4 regions of the Agarivorans sp. Z349TD_8 genome follow, and region 4 is predicted to be linked to each of the others. Evidence: predicted binding sites of a transcription regulator. Region 4 holds the regulator's gene; each other region holds the start of a gene.
The links. Region 4 encodes sigma-54, which starts transcription at its own class of promoters, with help from an activator protein. Its sites were predicted from a motif close to GTTGGCACGNNNNTNGNNT; they were not measured.
Positions count from the first base shown of each region.

Region 1: ACRRS1_RS08810 (FlgO family outer membrane protein) is a predicted target of sigma-54. The motif match lies at 1,680-1,698, and genes of this name have one in related genera.
Region 2: ACRRS1_RS20780 (choice-of-anchor A family protein) is a predicted target of sigma-54. The motif match lies at 1,480-1,498, and genes of this name have one in related genera.
Region 3: ACRRS1_RS02960 (THxN family PEP-CTERM protein) is a predicted target of sigma-54. The motif match lies at 1,477-1,495, and genes of this name have one in related genera.

Region 1 covers NZ_CP194037.2:1,936,664-1,939,815, forward strand. Annotated here, with positions in the region: tRNA gene ACRRS1_RS08800 (tRNA-Arg) at 44-119, opposite strand; gene ACRRS1_RS08805 (flagellar assembly protein T N-terminal domain-containing protein) at 478-1,620, opposite strand; gene ACRRS1_RS08810 (FlgO family outer membrane protein) at 1,726-2,310, shown strand; gene ACRRS1_RS08815 (LPP20 family lipoprotein) at 2,291-2,767, shown strand; gene ACRRS1_RS08820 (FlgO family outer membrane protein) at 2,826-3,152, shown strand, end outside.
Region 2 covers NZ_CP194037.2:4,592,579-4,595,730, forward strand. Annotated here, with positions in the region: gene ACRRS1_RS20780 (choice-of-anchor A family protein) at 421-1,377, opposite strand; gene ACRRS1_RS20785 (GNAT family N-acetyltransferase) at 1,649-2,407, opposite strand; gene ACRRS1_RS20790 (phosphate/phosphite/phosphonate ABC transporter substrate-binding protein) at 2,703-3,152, shown strand, end outside.
Region 3 covers NZ_CP194037.2:671,600-674,751, forward strand. Annotated here, with positions in the region: gene ACRRS1_RS02950 (S1 family peptidase) at 1-366, opposite strand, end outside; gene ACRRS1_RS02955 (ThiF family adenylyltransferase) at 486-1,346, shown strand; gene ACRRS1_RS02960 (THxN family PEP-CTERM protein) at 1,542-2,450, shown strand; gene ACRRS1_RS02965 (PEP-CTERM/exosortase system-associated acyltransferase) at 2,618-3,152, shown strand, end outside.
Region 4 covers NZ_CP194037.2:4,166,377-4,169,528, forward strand. Annotated here, with positions in the region: gene lptA (lipopolysaccharide transport periplasmic protein LptA) at 1-401, shown strand, start outside; gene lptB (LPS export ABC transporter ATP-binding protein) at 398-1,123, shown strand; gene ACRRS1_RS18690 (RNA polymerase factor sigma-54) at 1,175-2,680, shown strand; gene hpf (ribosome hibernation promoting factor) at 2,707-2,994, shown strand; gene ptsN (PTS IIA-like nitrogen regulatory protein PtsN) at 3,003-3,152, shown strand, end outside.

The DNA.
Region 1 (3,152 bases), 2.2 Mb from region 4:
AATTTTAGTTTGCGCCGAAGATCTTGAGGAAAGTAAAACGAAATGGCGTCCCCTGCGAGATTCGAACTCACGTCTAAGACTTAGGAGGTCCTTGTTCTATCCAACTGAACTAAGGGGACGGGATGGTTCTGCAAACCCTATATTACAGTACTTGGTGTTGCGGCGTTCATTATACCCAGCTTTAAACGTATGAAAAGCTTCGGCTAACTGTTTGATTACTTCATCGCCAAGTTAAAAGCTAGGGATTTTACGTTTCCCAGAGCATTAGCATAAGTTGAACTACAAGTATGTCACTTGGTTTTATAAGCCAAGTACGCTCAAGCTTTCTTTCAAGGAAAAAGGACCGGGATCTTTGGCTCCTTCGGAGCGGGTCGAATATTTAGTTAAGTCATTTTTTCATCGTTCGTGGCTTAGCCTCTGTTCAATGGATCTAAAGCGATTGGTATGGCAATCATCAAAGACAGACAGCGCTAACTTTTATTGTTTACTCACCAAATCGCCAAGTTGGATGTTAGCAGTCATGGTTGGATCGACGGCGACCACAATGGCACTTTGTTGGTAAATCTGCTCAATGCGTACCATGCTATCGGCAATATGTTGTTCTTGTCTGGGAATCTCCCATTGTCCCCAATGATAATTTTGATGGATCAGACTTAATAACATCCCCGGATTTAGTTGATTGGCATGACCTAGGTTAATTTGCCAGCGGTCCGGTCCGAGAACCTTCACGATACTCCCCTGTAAAGGCTGGCAGGCGAGTAAGGCATCCACCTCCGAAATCACCGTTTGCAGGGTATCATTCACCGTTTGCCCATAAGCTGAGCGCCAAAATTTAGCCGAGTGAGGTGAGACAATTTCACGCGCGTCAAATTCCCAAGGGGCATTCACCGAAAAACGTTTGTTGTAAATCTCTTCTAGGTCGATGGCGTTATAGACTCGCACATTAATAATGAAATAGCGTTGGGGGTAACTAAAGTTAAAGTGTTTGGGAGCGTAGTCTTGATCTAGTGAAATATTTTCCAGCTCGATCCCTAAAAGGTATTGGGCACCATAACGATGAGCAATATCTTTAATCGCAATAAAGTCATGCACTCCCGGTTGATGGTAGTTTAATGGTAATTTGGGAGGGTGCTTAATATTAAACTGACTCCCTAACTGGCGGGCAATATCATAGGTCCGTTGCTCCACGGCGGGTGATATTTCGTGAATTTGTCCTACTCGTACTTGATTCTGTTGTTTTAAGTAAGGAGGGAGTAACAACAGGTTTTTACTAAAGCCACTGGCTTTACATTGGCCTGTGGCCGGGAAAACATCGGCCTGTAAGACCACAAAGTACTGCTGTCCCCGACGGCCTTCATCTAATACTTTTAAGTTATGCAACGAGCCTTTCGAGACAACTTCCAATTGATCAAGGGTGAGTCTGCCTTCGGTCACCTGACTAATACTGGTTACCGAGGCGCCAGAATACAGAAGTAGCTGTTTGACCGCTTCTTGGGTGGCATTGCTGCGTGCCTGCTCAACATCTTGGCTGATGATGGTCGCGTGACCTTTTGCCTCGTACCACACTGCTTGACTGGGAATGCTAACTAGCATCGCGATCATTAAAATTAATAGTTTCATAAGGCCCTCCTCGTCACTAACTAGCAATAACTGTACCTAAAAAAAGCGTTATTTTTTTGACTGGAATGGTTATTGCTTAATAGTGTTTAGTCGGAGGAGATTACTATGCGTTATACGACTTTACTACTGGCGGTGCTTGCGTTACAAGGATGCAATACCAGCTTACACCATATTACTAATTATCCTTATGTTGAACCAAGGGAACAACAAGATGCAGTATTGTACGCACATGTCGATAATCTTTCTAAGCAGTTAACCGATGATTTAGAGTTGAGTGCTACAGATACGGTCGCGATTAGTTCAGTGGTTGATTTGGACAACTTGCAATCCAGTGATGGATTTGGGCGGCAAATTGCAGAGGCAATGTTTGCCGCTTTATCCCGAGAGGGGATCCATACGGTTGAGGCAAGACTCACCGGACGTTTACAGATGGACCCCGGCTACGGTGAATTTTCTTTATCGCGCGATGCCGAACTTTTACGCGAACAAATGCAAATAAGCTATGTGGTAGTTGGTAGTTTTCAACGAACAACCTCTGGGCGGCATGTGAATTTGCGGCTAGTAAATTTAGCCAGTCAACAAGTGGTGTCGGCCGCTTATCAATTTATTCCAAATAGCGCAGGAGCAAGCTCTCCTCGAGTCACAAGCATGAATGGGAGCTTACAACGCCATGAACAAACTGTACTTTAAAATATGGTCTTTTAGCTTAGCACTATTGTTATTGCTATCTTGTACTCCGACGACTCAGGTCAAGCAGGTTGAATGGACTTATCAGCCTCCTGGCGATTTTACGGTAGTGAATGCGGTTGGTTATGCGCCAATTAGTCAACAAAGGGGAGCCGATAAATCAACCAAGCAATTACGGGCGATGAAAGCCTCTAAGCTGGATGCTTACCGTGAATTATCCGAGCAAGTTTATGGGCAACACATTGATAGTACCGCTACTGTGAGTGATTTGGTGTTAGGCAATGAACGTTTAGCGGCTTCGGTGGCTGGGGTAATTCGAGGTGCGAAGGTGATTAATGCCTATGCTGTTGATGATGTGTATGTGACCGAATTACAACTTGATTTTAGGGAGGTATATCGGGTTACTATGTCAATGGCTCCAACTCGGCACCTAGAGAGTCAAAAAACCATACAATTTTAGTAAAGAATTTCGCTTTCATGCCGATATCTTAAGCGTAATGGACGATTAAGGACGTGACATGAAAGGTATTATACTGGTTGCCATGACCACCTCGATGTTGTTGGGGTGCTCCAATAGCTCTTCGATGCAGAAAGTGATGGTGGTGGATCCTTCGAATAACGTAAGTCCGGCTAAAAATGCGCGTTATCTAGAGGGACTGGTGGATGAAGATGGCCAACTGTTTTTAAGCAGTGCACCGAGCCGCTTAGCAAATCCGCCAGAGACTATGAAGAGTGACCCTGATGCTAAAAAAACATTGACCGATTATGTCAATATGATGTCACAGCGTTTGGTTTCTAGCTCTCAATTTGTAAACGCAGACACACCAATCGGGGTTGCCTCATTT
Region 2 (3,152 bases), 430 kb from region 4:
TCTCAAATTGATAATTCGGTAAAATATGAGTCAACGCCTCCGAACAGAGCAGATTTTGTATTAACTAGAGATGAGAAACAGCAATTCCCATCCAATGAAGCAAAGCTCTCTGACCGCGAGGCCATAATCTACATTCATAAACTGATTCAATATAATTGCTTGTTAACGACGCTTCGAGGCAGCAACTAAGCATTTGTTTTTAAACCGAATATTACTAATATTGAGCGCTAACAGGTGAATCACATTATCAATACTCAAATTTGCAAAATAGCAAATGATAAACACAACCATTGGGCCATCTGAAGGCGTTTAATACTCGCCTCAAAAAGTACGGCCAAACCGTTCGAAATGGCACTAAAAAAGCCCCATGCAAGGCATGGGGCTGTTCACAGGCGCACAGGAAAATAGCTAAAGCTTATTTTAGATGCAATTACGGCGGCGCGATAACACCACAAAGCCTAAGCCAAGGGCAAATAAAATAGAACTCGAACCTTCACTCACCGTCGCAGGAATTTGCGGCTCTTGCCAGTTAAAGCCGGTATTGTGGAATTCTCTGGCACCGGTGAAACTCTCCGCCGCAACACTGCCATCAAACACTGCACCACCAACCAAATCGGCATCCATTGCCAATACCGCGCCGACAAAGGCGATACTGTTAAAATCGATAGTTTCTGCTTCGTAGAAGTTCCACAAAATATTCGCCGCGCCAATGTTCAGGCCATCATCTAAGATCCCAAAACCGCTGGTAAGGTTGACCCCTCCGGCTACCGATACCGCAGAGCCGGCTACGTTAATGACCACCGTTTTAGCCGAGCCAGCCGCTAATGACAAAGAGTTATTTTGGGCAAACACCTCACTGAAGTTGACATTAAATACCGCCATATCATCGCTACCACTATAAGACAAGTGACTAGCGCTAAAGCTACCATTTGCAGTTAAACCGGAAAAATATGCGGAATCGGCACGTAGTTGCGACTCAAGACCAGCCATATTACTGGCCATGGCAGCTTGATCGCCTGCCGTCACTTTTTGCACACTGGAGCCGCCACCATTTAGGTTTACGTTGCTCACATTTAAGTTGCCACCGTAAGTCAGGCTGCCAGCATTCAGGTTAATATTCGAAGCATTGATATTGCCTGCAACTGTAACCGTATCTTCAAAAGGGACGGTGGTTTCACGAATCGCAAAAGTTGGCGATTGCCCAGCGGCATTTAAGTCACCACCAATAATGGTTCGTCCTTCGACTTCTCCACCTTGGTAGTTATAGTCACCAGTGAGGATTAAATTGTAATCACTTAAAGGCGTTGCTTGGCTAGCTGCTGAGTACAATAAGGCAACACCGATCACTGCTGCTTGGCCAAATTTTTCATAAAACATATAACTTTTCCTGATACTGCTAAGTCGCCTAAATTTATTCAATGTTTTCAAAGTGAAACCGTGATAAGCGATGGTTTCTCGACCGCTCAGTCTGCGCATCAAGAGCAAAAATTAAGCCAACAAGTAAATAACCATTTAATTCAATGCCTTACGAATAAGTAAATAAAACTGTACATGAGGAATGATGCAAATGTGTAAAAAAACTCGACAACTGCTCAATATTAGCATTTCAGCAACAAGCTTTAGATTCGCCTCATCATACGATACGAGCTTAAGCTTGAATGAATTTGTCAAACCGACTATCCATACATGCACTAATATCTGTCGTCACAAACCGACCGTTGTAAAACAAACTAAAGATGGTTGCCGGAGAAGGGCAGTTTTGCGCCTGCTGACAAGTATCAAGCTTAATAACGGTCAATGGAATATGACGTTTTTCACAACTTTCTCTTAAAGATTGAGTCGCATGATATTCAGCAAAAGGGCAGCGATTAGAAAAATAGACGACACAGCCTTGCGGTACAAGCCCCGGGCTTTTAAGCTGAGCAGCGAAGCTAGGGAGTACCGGCTCCTCGTCGAAGGCTAAACAGAGTAAAACGAAGCCATCCGCAGTTTCATCGCACACCACAAAACCCTGTTTAATTAACCATTTGCTATCGCTCATAAAATGATTTTTGTTGCGACCCGCCACCGCAACTAAACCTAGTTTGGCCTGCTGCTTGGCATCTTCAATCGCTTGGTTTAAAAGATATAGACCATGCCCATGGCCTTTATATTTTCCCGACACCCAAAAACAACCAAGCGCCAAGTAATTAGGCGCCACGATCGGCAACCATGCGGTTTCGGCAGGACCATATTCAATAAACACCTTTGCCCGTTGATTGAGGCGTTTGAATACATAGCCTTGCTCAAATTGTTGGGTTAACCAGTCTTTTTTTGCCTGATAACTTTGTTGACACTTTTTATCCGAAAATGCACAGCAGATATGCTCAGTTGCAATATTCGACGGACTTAAACTGATGTATTCCACTTTTCAACTCCTTGCTCCTTAACCTTCATCCATTAACTCCAATCAAGCGCTTGGTTCGCCAATAAATAAAGACCACTTTCTACACAAACGCCACTTTCATGCGCCTTAAAACCACACATGATAATGGTACTCACTCATAACAAGCGTTTATAAGTTGAGCCATGCAAGAAGCCACGATCTTGTTTGCCAAAAGTGACATACTCACCAGAAATAACCAGAAATCTCGATGACACGACTCATTGTGACTATATTGTAAAATAAGCTGATAATGCCCCCCAATTAAAGTAGGTGCCCGATGAAGCAACTGACTGCCCTTATTTTATTTATTTTAAGTACGACCAGTACCACTGGTTACACAGCGCAAACAGAGCGAGTTTACTCTGTGGGGATTGTGCCTCAATTTGAAACCAATAAACTGCATCAAATTTGGCATCCAATACTGCTGCAGCTAACCGCTAAAACAGGCTACAAATTTAAATTGTTGGGCTCCACCTCTATCCCTGATTTCGAGCAAGACTTGGCCGCTGCCAAATACGACTTCGCTTACATGAATCCTTACCACCTGCTGATTGCCAATCAGCAAGCTGGTTATCTTCCTTTAGTTCGCGATCATGGCCGTAAGCTTTATGGCGTATTAGTTGTAAAAAAAGACAGCAATATCACAAGCCCTACACAACTAGATGGCAAGACCTTGGTTTTTCCGTCGCCTAATGCACTGGGCGCATCGCTACTGATGCGACAAGAA
Region 3 (3,152 bases), 1.5 Mb from region 4:
GCGCATTGGCCTTAAGGGTTCTCCTTCAATTTTCAGGAGTGCGAGGTCGTGCTGTTGATTACTTGCCAGCAAGGTTGCGTACCTTAGTTGGGGAGACCGACCTTGGCCAACAAATACCACTAAGCGTTCTTTTTGTTGTTGATTTAAGGTTTTGGGAATGACATGGGCATTGGTCGCGATGACATTGCCGCTAACGGCAAATCCGGTACCACGTAAGGTGGCTCTTGGTGAGTTTAATTTGTTGAACGTTCCCACGCCGACCACCGAGGGCTTGATCTGCTCAATGGTATCGGCAAGTTGGCTTGATGCGGTGCTACTGTATAGCGCCAAGATGATAAGACTTACGATGACTGGAATGAGCCGCATATAGAGTTATTCCTTGAAATGCTGCCTCATATTAATTTTTACTCTAGGCTAGGGCAAGCTAGTATGAAAAGAACATCAAATAAAGTGTTGTGATAAAAACGTTATAACAGGGATGAATAATGATGAGTTTCAATTACGAAGATGCATTTTCGCGCAACATAGGGTGGCTTACCGACGATGAACAGCAACTATTACGCGGGAAGCGGGTGGCCATCGCTGGGGCCGGTGGGGTGGGGAGCGAACATATTGTTACCTTGGCGCGTTTAGGTGTCGGTAAATTTAATATTTCAGATTTTGATGAATATGAAGTGCATAACTTTAACCGCCAAGCGGGCGCATTCATGTCTACCGTTGGGCAAGATAAAGTTAAGGTGATGGAAAGTGTTTGCCTAGATATTAATCCCGAAGCCGAGATCTGTAGTTTTCCTGAGGGTGTATTTGAGCATAATGTTGACCAGTTTTTAGAGGGGGTGGATGTTTATGTTGATAGCCTCGATTTTTTTGCCCTATCGGCACGTAAGTTAGTTTTTCAGAAGTGCCTAGAGAAAAACATCCCTTTGGTGACCGCTGCCCCCCTCGGTATGGGCTGTGCATTTTTGTGTTTCATGCCTGGTGGTATGAATTACGAAGAGTATTTCCGTTTTGAAGATTGCCAAGATGAAAATGAGCAATATATTAAGTTTTTAATTGGTTTGTCTCCCGCAATGTTGCAGCGCCCTTATTTAGTCGATCCAAGTAAGGCCGATTTTCACGCGAAGAAAGGACCGTCGACGCCGATGGCAGTGAAGTTGTGTGCAGGCGTGGCGGCGACTTATGTATTAAAAATCCTTTTAAAACGAGGTGATTTAGTCACCGCTCCCCATGGTTTACATTTTGATGCTTACCGGAATCGTTTTAAAAAAACCTGGCGGCCAATGGGCAATCGGAACCCTTTGCAACGGTTGGTGTTTAAGATTGCGAAAAAAGTGGTTTTAAATTGAGGACTTAGCAACTATTCGCTGAAATATAGTGGGAGTCGTTGCTTGATTAGAGGTGTCAGTAAATTTTACATATTGCTCATGAAAACGGATGTCATTTTATTTAAATTATTGTTTTATAAACGTTTTTTAAGTTGGCATTTGAGTTGCATTGATATACTTGTATTTAACTCTGCGATGACCAAATGGACGGGCAATATGAATAAATTAAAATTGACTGGTATGGCATTAGCTTTAGGTGTTTCAAGCCTTTCGGCAAATGCTGTTTTAATCACGGATTGGGATTACTTAAACGACGCGGGTTTCGGCACTGATTATGTCTCAGAAGCTGGCGACGCAACAGGGATTAACGCTTCGGGTGCTACCTTAGATGACTTTGATACACTCTTTGCTGGTGAGCTTCCTAAAACATTGGCTTGGGGCCAACCTTATAAAGAGGTTAACCCTAACGAATTGCAAAGCTCTTTAATCGTTGACGATGCTAAAACTGGCTCGGTAACCACCAGTGTAGTGAATGGTGTTGGTGCTCTAGCTTTCTCTGAAGGTACTGGTTTAACCCATGAAAACTGGGGAGTAACGGGTGATACTTTGGTATCGGCGACCTTATTCGATGGTTTGTTTTTAGGCCCAACATCTCCAGTGGTGTTGCCTCCAACGGCTGGACCAACGCTACAATTTGAAATTCAATTTGAAGAAACCTACAACCACCCTACTGGCGGCGTATGTGAATATGGCGATACTTTAGATGGTGCAGTTGGTATCAATGAGGCTGGTTGTGCCGATTTATTTACCATTGTATTAGACGACAGTGTTTCTTTCACTCAGGAAGGTGATGCGATTTTCTTAAGCAATAGCTTCACCATCCCTGTAGACGGCTTAGACGATTATGAATACACCTTAACAACTCGTTTGTTAGGTCTAACATTCGTTGAGAATGTCGATTGTCCAGAAGGTAAAACCTGTATTGGTTTCTTAACTGAAGAAGATGATACCAATACTCTTGAAGCTGCATTTGCTATCTCAGCCAGAGAAGTGACAGAACCTGGTACCTTAGCTATATTTGGTTTAGGTTTATTAGGTTTGGCTGGTTTGCGCCGCCGTGCTTAAGGCTTAATAAAAACGTCGCTAAGAGTTAGCGTCATTAGTTGATATTAAAAGCGCAGCCCAGTACTGCGCTTTTTTGTTTTTGAGTCCTTGTCATTGATATTATTTAGCTGCTTTTAACTCTGGCGAGTGAGTGGGTTGCTTTAGATCGAAAGCTTTGAGAGTGCCTTATGATTCGTAATAAATACATAAAAAATTTGGCAAGCTATCCGGTGATTGGGCCGATGGTGAGAAGTGGTATTTCACTGCTAGTGAAACGAGAAGCAAAGTTAATTGCTCAACATTTTGCCGAGTATCTGCGTCCTGTGGTTGCTTATCGTCCCGATATTGTGCATGAAGCGTTTAGGATCCGTCATGATGTTTATTGTGAAGAACTAAACTTTGAGCCAATTCGAGACGATGGGATGGAGCAAGATGAGTTTGATGAATATTCTCGGTTCTGTTTGATCCAACATAAACCCAGTGCGGATTTTGCAGGTTGTGTGCGGATTGTATCCCCAAGTCATAAAGATGAATTACTTCCTATCGAGAAATACTGCGCGCAGGCAATTGAAGGCGCGAAATTCCATCCGGATCAATTTGAACGCTCTGAAATATGTGAGATCTCTCGTTTAGCGGTACGACCTCAGTTTCGTCGTCGTAAAGCGGATAATTTTGAAGGCGCGGCAGCGGGTGCCATTAATGAACAAACCTACTCAGAAGAAG
Region 4 (3,152 bases):
TCAAAGAAAATCGCGTCACTTTTTATAATAATGTCGTCGTGACTCAAGGCTCGATAAAAATGCGCGCCGAAGAACTGAGCGTTATCGGAAGTGAGCAAAAAGGCAGCGAAGTGATGATAGCAAAAGGCAAACCAGCCACCTTCTATCAGCTCTTAGATAATGGTAAGCCCATTGAAGCAGAGGCGAACGAAGTGCGTTACGATTTGAAGACTCAAACGCTTACGCTTACTAACAATGCACTGCTGAAGCAAGAAGAAAGCTTAGTCAAAGGTCAAATGATTAAATACAGCATTAACAAACAAGAAATGGTTGCTCAGGGCGACCAAAACAATCGGGTGACCACCATTTTCTTACCCCAACAACTCAACAAAGTTGCCCCCAAGGCCACGCCTCAACCATGAGTACCTTAATTGCAGAAAACCTTGCCAAAAGTTACAAAGGGCGCAAGGTCGTTAAAAACGTGAGTCTCAATGTTGAAACTGGAAAAATTGTCGGTTTATTAGGGCCCAATGGCGCTGGAAAAACCACCACTTTTTATATGGTGGTTGGTTTAGTCCCAAGGGACCAAGGGCGGATCCTAATTGACAACGAAGATCTGTCAAGTACCGCCATGCATACCCGGGCTCGCAAAGGCATAGGTTACCTACCGCAAGAAGCATCTATCTTTCGTCGCCTCTCGGTAGAAAAGAATATTTTAGCGGTCTTAGAAACACGTAAAGACCTCGATAAACAACAACAAATGGGCGCGCTCGATGACTTACTTGAAGAGTTTCATATTGGTCATATTCGCAAGAATTTAGGCATGAGTCTGTCGGGCGGTGAACGTCGCCGAGTAGAAATTGCCCGCGCTCTAGCTGCCGCACCTAAGTTTATTTTGCTTGACGAACCCTTCGCAGGCGTGGATCCTATTTCTGTTATCGATATAAAAAAAATCATTGAACATCTTCGTGATCGCGGTCTGGGTGTATTGATCACCGACCACAATGTAAGAGAAACACTAGATGTTTGTGAGCACGCCTATATCGTTAGCCAAGGCGAACTGATAGCCTCAGGAAAACCTGAGGAGATACTTAAAAATGAGCATGTGAAACGAGTTTATCTCGGTGAACAATTCAAGCTATAGTTAAAGTATGTCCTCAAACGCGATAATAAAAAGAAGGAACAGCGGTAATTAATGAAAGCATCTTTGCAGTTGCGTCTTGGTCAGCAATTAACCATGACCCCCCAGTTACAACAGGCCATACGCTTACTCCAGCTTTCGACGCTGGATCTGCAGCAGGAAATCCAAGAAGCTTTGGAGAGTAATCCTCTGCTAGAAGCAGATGAAGCGCAAGCAAATGACGCAGACTCGGCTGAATTTAAATCAGCCAGCGAGCAAAATAGTGATGCAAACAATAGCCAAACGGAGATCGATAGCAGCCAGATGGAAACTGGCGATGCGATTAGTCAAGATACCGTCGCAGACGATCTTCCGGTTGACTCAACTTGGGATGACATTTACAGCGCGAGTTCGGCTCCTGCCAGCTCTTCATCCGGTAGCAGCAGTGATGACAACGACATGTTGTTTCAAGGTGAAACCGTTGACTCCTTACAAGATCACTTGCTCTGGCAAATGCGCCTCACGCCTTTTAGTGAAATAGACCAAGCGATCGCCCTCGCCATCATCGACGCAGTCGACCAATCAGGTTACCTGACCCAAGATTGTGAGCAATTACTTGAGGGACTACGTTCGATTGAAAATAATGATTTAGATGTCGAGTTAGATGAAATTGAAGCAGTACTTAAACGTATTCAGCACTTCGATCCAGTTGGTATTGCTGCCCGCTCTCTACAGGAATGCTTACTCATCCAATTAAGTCGTTTCAGCGAACAAACACCTTGGCTGAATGAAGCGAAAGACATCGTATCGAATCATATTGATGTATTAGCAAATCGAGATTTTCGTTTATTGGCCCGTAAAACCAAGTTAAAAGAGGAGCAGCTACGCGAAGTGATGCGGCTGATTCACACCTTAGAGCCAAGACCTGGTAATGCCGTCGAACCAAATCAAGCCCAATACGTAATTCCCGATGTCTCGGTGATTAAACGTCAAGGTCGCTGGGTGGTTGAACTCAATCCTGACGCGATGCCAAAACTACGCATCAATTCACATTATGCATCGATGACTAAAACCTCGACCAACGCCAACGATACCCAGTTTATTCGCAGCCATCTGCAAGAAGCAAAATGGTTCATCAAGAGTATTGAAAGCCGTAACGAAACCCTACTGAAAGTCTCTAATTGCATCGTGCATCACCAACAAGCTTTCTTTGAATATGGTGAAGAAGCCATGAAACCGATGGTATTGAATGATGTTGCCGAAGCGGTTGAAATGCATGAATCCACGATCTCTAGGGTCACGACTCAAAAATTCATGCATACCCCTCGCGGGATCTTCGAACTCAAATACTTTTTCTCTAGCCATGTGGCTACCGATGGTGGAGGAGAATGCTCCTCAACAGCCATTCGTGCATTAATTAAGAAACTGGTTGCTGCCGAGAATACCAGTAAACCACTCAGCGATAGTAAAATCGCTGATATTTTGGCAGATCAAGGCATCAAGGTGGCTAGGCGTACGATAGCTAAATATCGTGAGTCATTGGCTATTCCACCTTCTAACCAACGTAAGAGCCTTATTTAAAGGCCACTATAAAGGGGACGACATCTATGCAAATTAACCTTACTGGACACCACGTAGAAATCACTGAGTCTTTGAGAGAATATGTCCACACTAAGTTTACTAAGCTACAACGACGATTCGACCAAATTAATAATGTCCATGTTATTCTCAATGTCGAAAAACTGAATCAGATTGCCGAAGCCACTATACACCTAAATGGTGGTGAATTATTCGCCACTTCAGAACACGCTGATATGTACGCGGCCATCGATAGCCTCATCGATAAGCTCGATCGCCAAGTCATTAAGCATAAAGAAAAACTCACCAAACATTAGTCATAGTAATGCAAATAGATAAAGTACTAAGCTTGGACTGCACCCAAAGTGCAGTCCAATGTTCGTCAAAAAAACGAGCATTGGAATTGATCAGTGAACTGGTTGCGAAGCAACTCGACACCACATCTAAAAGTATATTTGAAAGTTTATTAAATCGT